Regions from separate parts of the Shewanella sp. TB7-MNA-CIBAN-0143 genome, predicted to be linked through region 2. Evidence: predicted binding sites of a transcription regulator. Region 2 holds the regulator's gene; each other region holds the start of a gene.
The links. The regulator NrdR, encoded in region 2, represses ribonucleotide reductase genes. The targets are predictions, from matches to a motif close to AAACACNANATNTNGTGTTT.
Positions count from the first base shown of each region.

Region 1: the regulator NrdR is predicted to act here: its motif matches at 3,250-3,269, upstream of nrdA (class 1a ribonucleoside-diphosphate reductase subunit alpha).
Region 3: the regulator NrdR is predicted to act here: its motif matches at 1,872-1,891, upstream of nrdD (anaerobic ribonucleoside-triphosphate reductase).

Region 1 is NZ_JBEOPL010000005.1:55,842-60,124, forward strand. It holds gene nrdB (class Ia ribonucleoside-diphosphate reductase subunit beta) at 1-683, opposite strand, end outside; gene nrdA (class 1a ribonucleoside-diphosphate reductase subunit alpha) at 756-3,044, opposite strand; gene AAEY97_RS05670 (HAD family hydrolase) at 3,636-4,283, opposite strand, start outside.
Region 2 is NZ_JBEOPL010000001.1:307,564-311,846, reverse strand. It holds gene AAEY97_RS01315 (riboflavin synthase) at 1-413, opposite strand, end outside; gene ribD (bifunctional diaminohydroxyphosphoribosylaminopyrimidine deaminase/5-amino-6-(5-phosphoribosylamino)uracil reductase RibD) at 477-1,622, opposite strand; gene nrdR (transcriptional regulator NrdR) at 1,687-2,136, opposite strand; gene glyA (serine hydroxymethyltransferase) at 2,251-3,504, opposite strand; gene ettA (energy-dependent translational throttle protein EttA) at 3,766-4,283, shown strand, end outside.
Region 3 is NZ_JBEOPL010000026.1:59,769-64,051, forward strand. It holds gene nrdD (anaerobic ribonucleoside-triphosphate reductase) at 1-1,856, opposite strand, end outside; gene rssA (patatin-like phospholipase RssA) at 2,516-3,460, opposite strand; gene AAEY97_RS18470 (DEAD/DEAH box helicase) at 3,644-4,283, shown strand, end outside.

The DNA of each region.
Region 1 (4,283 bases), on a different contig from region 2:
TTACCTTCCATGACACGGCGCTCTGCAAAGGCAAACGAACAGGCAAAACTGACATAGAAGCGAATCGCTTCTAAGGCATTAACTGACATCATGCACAAATATAATGACTTTTTAAGAATACGTGAATTAACGGTGATTTCTTTACCGTTAATGACGTGCGTACCTTCACCTAACAAGTTATTAATCTGGGTGAGGTTAATTAAGTCATCGTAATAAGCGGCAATATCACCGGCACGCTTTAAGATTTCGTCATTTTGTACAATATCGTCAAATACCACAGACGGGTTATTAACAATATTACGAATAATGTGAGTGTACGAACGCGAGTGAATGGTTTCAGAAAACGACCATGTTTCAATCCACGTTTCTAATTCTGGTAGCGATACCAAAGGCAAAAATGCCACATTCGGTGAACGGCCTTGAATTGAGTCGAGTAATGTTTGGTATTTTAGATTTGATAGGAAAATATGCTGTTCATGTTCAGGCAAATTACCGAAATCAATTTTGTCACGGCTGACATCAACTTCTTCTGGACGCCAGAAAAACGATAATTGCTTTTCAATTAGTTTTTCAAAGACTTCATATTTCTGTTGATCGTAGCGTGCCACATTAACCGATTGACCGAAAAACATAGGTTCTTTGGTAGAATCGTTAGGTGTTTGACAAAATGTTGAGTAAGCCATTATTTAGGTGTCCTGAAAACGCATTTTTCAAAAAGCGGGGAAGGCCCCCGCTAAATATACATAAAGTGATGATTAGATCTTACACGCACCGCCACCACAACCATCGTCTTCTTCTTCGACAGCAATAATGTCGTCAAACTGATCAGAAGCACCGTCACGAGTATTATGATAATACAATGTTTTAATGCCCAGTTTGTAGACGCTTAACAAGTCTTTTAACAATGTTTGCATCGGTACACGACCGCCTTCAAAACGGCTTGGGTCATAATTGGTGTTAGCCGAAATAGCTTGGTCGATAAACTTCTGCATTAAACCAACAAGTTGGATGTAACCATCGTTGTTTGGCATATTCCACAGCAGTTCATACTTATCTTTCAGTAATTCAAAATCAGGAACGACTTGCTTTAACTGACCATCTTTACTGGCTTTAACGCTAATTAAACCGCGTGGAGGCTCGATACCATTAGTCGCATTTGAAATTTGCGATGAGGTTTCAGACGGCATTAGCGCAGACAAGGTTGAGTTACGTAAACCGTACTGCTTAATGTCGCTACGTAAGCTTTCCCAGTCCATGTGCAATGGCTCGTCACAAATCTTGTCTAAATCACGCTTGTAGGTGTCGATAGGTAAAATACCTTTCGAATAAGTTGTCTCGTGGAATAACGGACATGCACCTTGCTCTTTTGCTAAGTTCATCGACGCTTTTAGTAAATAAAACTGAATCGCTTCAAAGGTTTTGTGAGTTAAGTTATTAGCTGAACCGTCTGAATACTTTTTACCGTTTTTAGCTAAATAGTTAGCAAAGTTAATCACCCCAATACCTAAGGTACGACGGTTCATTGAACTCGTTTGCGCAGCTTTAATTGGGTAATCTTGGTAATCAAGTAAGTTATCTAGCGCACGTACAGCTAAATCAGCTAATGGTTCAAGCTCTGATAAATCTTTAATTGCGCCTAAGTTAAGTGCTGACAAGGTACACAACGCGATTTCACCGTCTGGATCATCGATGTTTTTAAGTGGCTTAGTCGGTAAAGCAATTTCTAAACATAAGTTAGATTGCTTAATTGGCGCAACTTTAGAGTCAAACGGGCTGTGAGTATTACAGTGATCGACGTTTTGAATATAGATACGGCCAGTAGAAGCTCGTTCTTGCATCATCAATGAAAACAGTTCAACCGCTTTAATTTGTTTTTTGCGGACATTGCTGTCTTGTTCATACTGAAGGTATAAACGTTCAAACTCAACTTGGTCTTCAAAGAATGCATCGTAAAGACCGGGCACGTCTGATGGGCTGAATAGACTGATATATTCGCCTTTAATCAAACGTTGGTACATTAATTTGTTTAACTGCACACCGTAGTCAAGATGACGTACACGGTTGTCGTCAACACCACGGTTGTTTTTTAGTACTAATAGCGATTCAACTTCTAGATGCCATAAAGGATAGAAAAGAGTTGCTGCACCTCCACGTACGCCGCCTTGAGAACACGACTTCACCGCAGTTTGGAAATACTTATAAAATGGTAAACAACCGGTGTGGAATGCTTCGCCGCCACGAATAGGGCTACCAAGGGCACGAATACGACCCGCATTAATACCAATACCAGCACGTTGGCTAACGTATTTAACGATAGACGATGCAGTCGCATTGATTGAATCTAAGCTGTCATCACACTCAATCAATACACATGAGCTGAACTGACGTGTAGGGGTACGCACACCGGCCATGATTGGTGTTGGTAAAGAAATCTTAAACAGAGACGTCGCGTCATAGAAGTCTTTAATGTACTTCAAACGAATTTCTTTTGGGTAACGGGCAAACAAACATGCAGCGACTAATATGTATAAAAACTGGGCGCTTTCGTACACTTCATGCGTTACACGGTTTTGAACCAGGTATTTACCTTCAAGTTGCTTTACCGCGGCATAAGAGAAGTTCAAATCGCGCCAATGATCGATATAGGTGTCGAGTGTGTCTAATTCTTCACGGCTGTAGTCAGCCATGATATGCATGTCATATTTACCCAGTTCAACTAATTTGGTGACATGGTCATATAACGTTGGTGGTTCAAATTGACCAAACGCTTTTTTACGTAAGTGGAACACCGCTAAGCGGGCAGCCACAAATTGGTAGTCAGGTGACTCAGGAGAGATCAAGTCAGCCGCAGCTTTAATGATCGTTTCATGAATGGCTTCTGTTGGAATGCCATCAAAAAACTGCAGATGAGATCGAAGTTCTACTTCAGATACTGAGACGTTTTTTAATCCCTTGGCTGCCCAAGTGATCACGCGATGAATTTTATCTAAATCGATAGATTCACGTTCGCCACTGCGTTTAGTGACTGTCATATTGCTATTCATTGAAGAGAGGCCTTGGTTCTATATCTAATCATGTGATCTGTTGTTGGATGCAGTGCTGCTTGATTCGATCCGAACCAGTTACAAAACAATTCCATGTTAAAACAATCAACCTGATGTACTCACAACGTGGTAGTTAAACACCAGTACGTTCAGTTAGCCACTACATCCTTTGGAACGTCGTGGAGTAGTGTTTTGATTGTCAGCCACACACAAGATATGGTGTTATTTAAAATCTAAGATACAAGATAGTGAGGTTTGAGGTTTATTGCAAGCCACAATTTCATTAACTTCTTGTGGATAACTTGAGGATAAACGGCAGGGTTAGTGACAACTAACCCTAGAGCCCAAATTCATAAAGAGTTTTTGATAAATGATATTTTTTAATCCATCAAATGATAAAAATTTGATCGCTAAAATAAACAGCGATCAAAAAAAATGGACCGTTTATTGGTTGATCTTTTGTTGGTTTTGATCGGGTAGAAATTGATGACTGTTAACTGTTCATTTAAGCCGAATAAGACCCGTTAAACTTCACTCATGCTTTGTTCATTTAGCACAAATATCCCGCTAACTTGATGCCCAATAGTGTCATTAATCAGTGAAAAACTGTTTAAGTGAGGCTCCGTGTTGAAATTGTTTGCCTGCTGGCCATGTGTCAGGTTTATCTGTCGCAGATAAATAACCCCATAACGCAACGCCGCCTAACATACTGGCATTGTGGGCGGCGACTAAGTCACGTTCAGCGTCACCTAGATATAAGATACTTTGAGGAGCAATGGCAATTTGTTGTGCTGCTAAAAGCATTGGTGCGGTATGAGGTTTAGAGTGACGAGTGCTATCACCACTGATCATGGTTTTCAATTTATGAGTTAAACCAAGCTTTTCCACTAATGGCCTGGCAAATCGAGCCGGCTTATTGGTCACTACGCCATAAGGAATCGATTGGGCATCAAATAAGGATAATAGTTCGGGTAAGTCAGCGAATAAACGGCTGTTGTCACCATTGATACGGGCATAATGCTGAAGTAGTGCTTGCTGGATGGTAATTTGTACTTGTTCATCGGCATCTGGAATGGCCGTTTTAACTAAATATAAGCTGCCATGTGATGCCGCATGGCGCATCAAGTCAAGCGGTTGGACGTTAAAACCGGCTTCATCCAAGCTGAGATTCAATGCCTGTACTAAATCTGGTGCGGTATCGGCTAAGGTACCGTCTAAATCGAACAGCACTCCTTTTAT
Region 2 (4,283 bases):
GAACCTTTGTGAGCAATATAGCGACTTAATTGGGCCGGTACCGATAACCAAAACTCTAGTGATTTACCTCTGTAAGCGCATTGCTCAACTTTTGCAATGCCATCAACGTGTCCACTTACCATGTGTCCACCTAATCGAGTGGTTGCCGTAACCGCTTTCTCAAGATTAACCTTTTGACCGACCTGATAACGACTAAAGCCAGTTAAGTCAACGGTTTCAGCTGATATATCAGCCACGTAACCATCACCTAAACGCTCAACAACGGTCAAACACACGCCATTGGTTGCTATACTGTCACCTAGCTTTACGTCGGTTAAATCCAGCTTACCGCTGGCAACTGTTAAGCGGATATCGTTACCTTTGCGATCAATTTTACGTAATGTGCCAAGGGCTTCGATTATTCCTGTAAACATAATACTCACTTTTTGCAGTTAAACTTTGCTGTTGCTCAGGTTTTGGACTGAACAACACGCACATTAATAGGGTTGATTATATCTGAGGATATAACGCTTATCTTGTCCAACGTTGCGTTCATCAATTAATTGCAGTGCTGGCGTTTGCTCCATTGTACTGTAATTAGGTAACTGCAACATATTACGTCCGTGGCTACCTAATAGTTTAGGCGCCTGGTAAAGCACAATATCATCAACGAGCCCTTGGGCGACAAATGCTCCGGCTAAGGTAGCACCGGCTTCAACTAAAACAGAATTAATATGCTGACCTAAATATGTTAGCAAAGCTAACAATGGGATTCTGCCTGACGAGTCACACGTTAACTGAAGAAATGATACGTGATCGGGAAATGCAGCTTTAGTGCTTTCGGGATAATCACAGCCAGAAACCAGTAAAATAGGACTTTGAATTGAAAATAATTGTTGTGTTGCTGTTAATCTTGCGCGACTGTCGAGCACAACCCTTAGAGGTTGGAAGATTTCATCTTTTGTATGGAGAGTGGTTAACTCACCTAACGCCTCATAGCGCACATTAAGGCTTGGGTCATCGACAAGAATGGTTTCAACACCAGTGATTAATGCACAATGGCTAGCGCGGTATTTTTGCACATCAGCTCTTGCTGCACTGCCAGTAATCCACTTCGACACGCCATTAGACAGAGCCGTTTTACCATCTAAACTGGCTGCTATCTTTACCGTTATCCAAGGAAGTCCTGTTTTCATCCGCTTCATAAAACCCAGATTAAGGTCATAGGCTTGTTCGCTGAGCAATCCAACATCAACGTTAATACCAGCCTCACGTAACAGGGTTATACCGCGACCAGACACTTGTGGATTTGCATCGGTCACCGATACCACAACTCTGGCAACTTTGGCATTAATTAAGCCTAAAGCACAAGGTGGTGTGCGGCCATAATGACTGCAAGGTTCAAGAGTGACATATGCGGTGGCACCTTCAGCAGACAAGCCATTATCATGCACCATTTTCAGCGCATTAACTTCGGCATGCCCTTGGCCAGCACGTTGATGATAACCCTCACCAATAATCTTATTCTGATAAACAATGACACAACCAACACAAGGATTTGGCCGAGTGGTATAACGGCCTTTCTCGGCAAGCGCGATGGCACGGCTCATCATTTGGGTGTCAAAGGTGGACCAGTTAGACATGGGAGATAATCTCTTATTGCTTAAATGCCATTAAAACCATTAAAACAGATATTATTAAGCAGCATTACTTTTGCAATTTAGCAATGGCTTCACCAAATTGGGATACATCTTCAAATGCGCGATAAACCGATGCAAAGCGGATATATGCCACTTTATCAAGGCTCATCAACTGTTCCATCATCAGATTACCAATCATTTCAGAATTCACCTCACGCTCACCTGTCGCGCGCAGTGTTGATTTGATTTTAGTCAATGCTTGTTCAATTTCATCAATTGAGACCGGGCGTTTTTCGACCGCACGTAGCATGCCGCCACGCAATTTTTCTTCATCGAATGGTTGTCGAGTGCCGTCACGTTTGATGACTCTAGGCATGACTAATTCTGCGCCTTCAAACGTGGTGAAACGTTCATGACATTCGGTACATTCCCGGCGGCGACGTACTTGGTGACCATCAGCCACTAATCGAGAATCTATAACTTTGGTATCGGTCGCGCTACAAAAAGGGCAATGCATTGAACCTCCTGCAGAAAAAAACAAAATGGCCGCTAACAATTAGCGGCCATTAAAGTTTATCCTATTTGTTGAGCAAGGTTAACCTAAACCTTTTCAACAGGCATCAAGTGACGATTAACCGTATACAGGGAATCGGGCACATAATGCCAACACTTGACCTTTCACTCGTTCAGCCACTTCGGCGTTAGATGCATCATCAAGAATGTCACAAATCCAACCGGTCAATTCTTTCGCTTCTGCTTCTTTAAAACCACGACGAGTAATTGCTGGCGTTCCAATACGAACACCAGAGGTGACAAACGGTGAACGTGGATCATCAGGTACTGAGTTTTTGTTGACGGTAATGTTGGCATTGCCCAATGCAGCATCTGCTTCTTTACCGGTTAAATCACGACCAATTAAATCAACCAACATTAAATGGTTTTCTGTACCGCCAGAAACAATTTTGTAACCGCGAGCTAAAAATACTTCAACCATAGCTTTAGCGTTTTTAACCACTTGCTGTTGATATACTTTAAACTCTGGCTCTAATGCCTCTTTAAATGCAACCGCTTTACCTGCGATTACATGCATTAAAGGGCCACCTTGGCCACCAGGGAATACCGCTGAGTTCAACTTTTTATACAACACTTCATCATCGGCAGCAGAAATAATAATCCCGCCACGTGGACCCGCTAATGTTTTATGAGTTGTTGAGGTAACCACATGTGCATGTGGGACAGGGGTTGGATAAACATCTGCAGCCACTAAGCCTGCAACGTGAGCCATATCAACAAGCAAATAAGCACCAACTTTATCAGCAATCTCACGCATTTTAGCCCAATCGACTATGCCTGAAAATGCCGAAAAACCGCCGATCATCATCTTAGGCTTGTGCTCAATGGCTAAACGCTCCATTTCGTCATAATCAATTTTGCCAGCTTCATCGATACCGTAAGGAATGATGTTGTAAAGCTTGCCTGAAAAATTCACTGGTGAACCATGGGTCAAATGACCACCATGAGCAAGGTTCATCCCTAAAACAGTATCACCCGGTTGTAACAACGCCATAAACACTGCGCTGTTTGCTTGTGAGCCTGAATGAGGCTGTACGTTGGCATAAGTTGCACCAAATAATTCTTTTGCGCGTTCAATAGCCAATGTTTCAACAACATCAACGTATTCGCACCCACCATAATAACGCTTGCCTGGATAACCTTCAGCATACTTGTTAGTTAACTGAGAACCTTGCGCTTCCATCACACGTGGACTGGTATAGTTTTCAGATGCAATCAATTCAATGTGTTCTTCTTGACGACAAGTTTCATCTTCAATGGCTTTAAATAATTCTGGATCATAATCCGCAATATTCATCGCTTTCTTCAACATAGTAGCTCCAACATCATTATCTATATAGTAGGGTTGCGCGGTATTCTACTCTGCAACGATAATGATTTACAGTACAAACAACATGAAATTCACTGTGTTCTGAATACAAAACGATTCATGTTGATAACACCAAGCTAGCAGATTGTTTAGCGAATTGAGTCTAAAAAGCACGCTAGATAAAATCACACAATTGCCTGTTGAGTTCAGCACATAATACAGTAGAATTATCACCATCTTTGTTGACAATTAGACAGTATAATTATGGCTCAATTTGTATACAGCATGCTTCGTGTGGGTAAAATTGTCCCACCCAAAAAGCAAATATTAAAAGACATTTCGTTAAGCTTCTTTCCTGGCGCTAAGATTGGTGTGCTCGGGTTAAACGGTTCAGGTAAATCAACATTGCTGCGCATCATGGCGGGAATAGATACCGAAATTGAAGGTGAAGCACGCCCAATGCCTGGGTTAAAAATTGGCTACTTACCGCAGGAGCCGCGCTTAAACGAACAACAAACTGTGCGCGAAGCCGTCGAAGAAGCCCTAAGCGAAGCTAAAAATGCACTAATACGCTTAGACGAGGTCTATTCTGCTTATGCTGAGCCCGATGCAGACTTCGACGCACTTGCAAAAGAGCAAGGCGAATTAGAAGCCATCATCCAATCTCAAGATGCGCATAATCTTGATCATATTCTTGAACGTGCAGCTAACGCATTACGTCTGCCCGATTGGGATGAGAAAATTGCCGTACTCTCTGGTGGTGAACGTCGCCGAGTGGCCAT
Region 3 (4,283 bases), on a different contig from region 2:
GCTTCAATATTGTGCTGCATGTTGGGATATTCGCCGTAACAAATAAACCCACCATTAGCGATCGCTGGATAAGGTTGTTCAAAATCAATCTTATCAAAAGGATTTACTTTCTTTTCGACATCTAAGTGAAAACTATTGGTGTAATAGCCTTTGTCGGTCACACCTGCCACTACGCCAAACTGGGTAGTATCAAGCTGACAAAAACGGCTGCATAAATTTTCACTTGGGGTACTGTATAAACTAAAGCCATAACCTGTTTGTTGTTTCCAAGACTCAGTGGCTTGCTTTAAATGACTAATAATGGCGACAGCTTTATCACGTAATTGGGTGTTATCAAACACATGTTCAGCATTGCTGTATAAAGCATTAATGGTTTCGTGAAGACCAATAAACCCTAACGAAATTGATGCCCGGCCATTTTTAAAGATTTCGCTCACATCATCATCCGCATTTAGGCGCACACCACAGGCGCCTTCCATATAAAGGATTGGTGCCACTCGTGCTTTGACTCCGGCTAAACGGGCAATACGCGTTTCTAAGGCTTTGCGGGCAATTAACAAACGCTCATCGAGTATTTGATAAAAACGCTGTTCATCTTTACCTGCTTCCAACGCTATACGCGGTAAATTAAGACTGACAACACCTAGATTATTGCGGCCTTCATGGACCAATTGACCATTTTCTTCATAGGCGCCCAAAAATGAGCGACATCCCATTGGGGTTTTAAACGAACCGGTGACTTTCACGACTTGATCATAATTGAGAATATCTGGGTACATGCGCATACTTGAACACGTTAAGGCCATCTTTTTGATATCGTAATTAACATCAGTCGCTTTATGATTCACGCCATCTTTAATGGCAAACACCAATTTTGGAAAGACTGCTGTTTTACGATTTTTACCTAAACCCGCCATACGTACAGTTAACATCGATTGCTGAATTAAACGCGACTCCCACGACACGCCTAAACCAAAACCAAATGTGACAAATGGCGTTTGGCCGTTGGCGGTATGCAGGGTATTCACTTCATATTCAAGTGACTGGAATGCGTCATGACACTCTTTTTCGGTTTGTGTCATCGCATAACCTTCTACGTCAGCCACTTGCCATTTTTTTGCGACGCTAAGGTGCTTTTGATAACTGATTTGCACAAACTCAGCTAACACTTCGTCGATACGGTTAATCGTGGTACCACCATAAATGTGGCTCGCGACCTGGGCAATAATTTGCGCCGTAACTGCGGTAGCAGTTGAGATAGACTTAGGCGGTTCAATTTCAGCATTACCCATTTTAAAACCATGCGTTAACATGCCGGCTAAATCAATTAGCATGCAGTTAAACATCGGGAAAAAAGGCGCATAATCTAAGTCGTGATAGTGAATTTCGCCTTTTTCATGGGCGGCTACCACATCTTTTGGCAGTAAATGCGTTTTGGCATAATGCTTGGCCACAATGCCCGCTAATAAATCTCGTTGGGTCGGGATGACTTTGGCATCTTTATTGGCATTTTCGTTTAAAATGGCACTATCAGATTGCTCAACCAAACCGCGAATAGCACAATTTAATTTACTCTGGGTTTCACGGTGTTTATCTCTATCGTGACGGTACTCAATGTAATGACGCGCCACCGACTTAAACGGGCCCGACATTAATAAATTTTCAACTGCATCTTGTAGTTCGTGAATATCAACTTCGGTCTTCACAGCCATTTGCTGCTCTACCGTCTGCGCTAACTGCTGTGCATATTGATGGTCGGCTATACCTGCAGACTCCATTGCTGCCACAACAGCCTCTTTGATTCGACATCCATCAAAAGCAGTTCGGCATCCATCCCTTTTCACTACTACAAGCATACAACCATCCTTTACAAGCACTATATATAGCGCTTTAATACACGCACAACACAAGATAGAGTGTATTAGACACATTTACGCGGAGTAATACCTTGATCCAGATCATAATTGTCGGCAGTACTTAATATTGAAAAAACACTTGCTATCAACGATAGATATTGTAGGAATAGCAACTAATTTTGACAGGCTAATACAAGGGGATAAAATCGACATAATTTAGCGATTTGGGATGCTTTGCTGAATCGATAATCTGATGTGCAAACGCCATAAGGGTTGTATTTGACAACTTAAAATGGTGCTGAATGACGGTATTAAGTCATTGATCGAACCTTAAATGGCTAGATCAACAACATAAATAACGTACCCACTGTATCTAATGACTCGGTAGTTATCGTTAGATAATTGCGGGTAGATCATTGCGGGCAAGTCACTACTAGATAACTACTAGATAATGACTAAATAACCATGAGTTAACTATGAGATAACTATGAGAGAGTGAATAATCTTATCAACTACATCAGACTGCGCAGGTTAGACAATGCCCTAGTTGAATAACAAACGCGGATTTAATGACAAATACCGATAAAATAGCAAATATTCACACAGCGGCAATCAACGGGTGTATTTATCATAAACACACCACTATATTCGATACTGCTTCAACATTTCTTTAAGGTCGCTTCGATTAAATGTTTAATATCACTTACAGCCTGCTCACCTGCTTTAATCGCTTCTTTAGCGCGATGAAACTCCATGGTGCCAATATCACCCACATCAGGTACGATGCAAATATCAGGTGGCTCGCCCATTAGGCGTGAACGTTTATGGCGTTGTTCTAAAATATCCATCGATTGTGACATCACCGCCAGCATACCCGGATGGGATTTTGAGCTTCCTAAAGAGAATTTATCGGTTAAGCCATTCATATAATCTTTGCCTTTACCCCATAGGTCCATAAAGCCAGATTCAAGCTCGCGCTTTTCATCAATAGGTTCAGACTTAGTGGCTTTGCGGCTTTTTACTTGCTCTGGGATTAAGTGCATTTGGCCACGACGATGGCCATTTAAATCCACCGCAATAACCACATCAACGCCCATAGAGCGAGCTAATGATACCGGCACAGGATTCACTACCGCACCGTCCACAACCCAGCGATGCCCTTGCTGTACTGGGGGTAAAAAGCCCGGCATTGAACATGAAGCCCTAACCGCATGGCGTAAGTCACCTTCTTTAAACCAAATCTCTTGCCCAGAATATAAATCTGTCGCGACTGCAGCAAAGGGACGATTCAGCTGTTCAATGTTAAGGTCGCCAATACGATTAGCCAATACATCAAATACTTTTTCACCACTGATAAGTCCGCCTTTGCGCCAGCCTAAATCCATTAACCCGAGTACATCCCAACTTGAAAATCCACTCACCCAGGTTTCAAGTTCACCCAAATGATTATTGGCATAGGCAGCACCCACTAATGCCCCTACCGAACAACCTGCCACTTTGTCAGGATAAATATCTAACTTGGCTAAACCATTCAATACCCCAATATGTGCCCAACCTTTAGCGGCTCCACTGCCTAGCGCTAATCCCACGGTGAGCTTTGTCATCTTTCGTTCCTTCCATGCTCGGTATTCAATTTTACGATACGCCCGCCTGAATCGTCCCATAGCGACGTCGAACTCAGGCAATAATATAAAGCTAAAAAATAGCATAACTAAAGCGACTCTTGTTGGCTATAGCAAGGTGAAACAGCTATAATCGTCGGCTATCATTTTTTAGGGGATTTACCTTTGCAATTTACCGATTTTTCGTTGGACAAGCGCCTGCTTGACAGTCTAAAGCACCTTGGCATTTCTACGCCTACCGATGTTCAAGCGCAAGCACTTCCCATTGCCTTATCAGGTAAAGATTTAATGGCATCGTCTAAAACCGGCTCAGGTAAAACCTTAGCGTTTTTATTGCCCGCAATGCAACGCGTGATATCCACTAGAGCATTGTCGAAAAAAGATCCTCGGGTACTTATCTTGTTACCGACTCGTGAATTAGCCCAGCAAGTTTATGGCCAATTACGTTTATTAGTCGCCAATACCCAATATAAAGCCATTAGCGTACTCGGCGGTGAGAACTTTAACGACCAAGCCAAAGCATTGGCCAGAGATCCACATTTCATTGTTGCCACACCTGGACGTATTGCGGATCACTTACAACAGCGCCACTTATATTTAAATGGCTTAGAATTACTGGTTCTTGACGAAGCTGACCGTATGCTCGATTTAGGTTTTGCGCCACAGCTAAAAGCCATTAATGATGCCGCTGATCATAAGCGTCGCCAAACGTTAATGTTTTCAGCTACGTTAGATCATGAAAGCATCGGTGACATTGCAACAACATTGCTCAAAACACCAAGCCATGTCTCTATCGGTGAGTCTT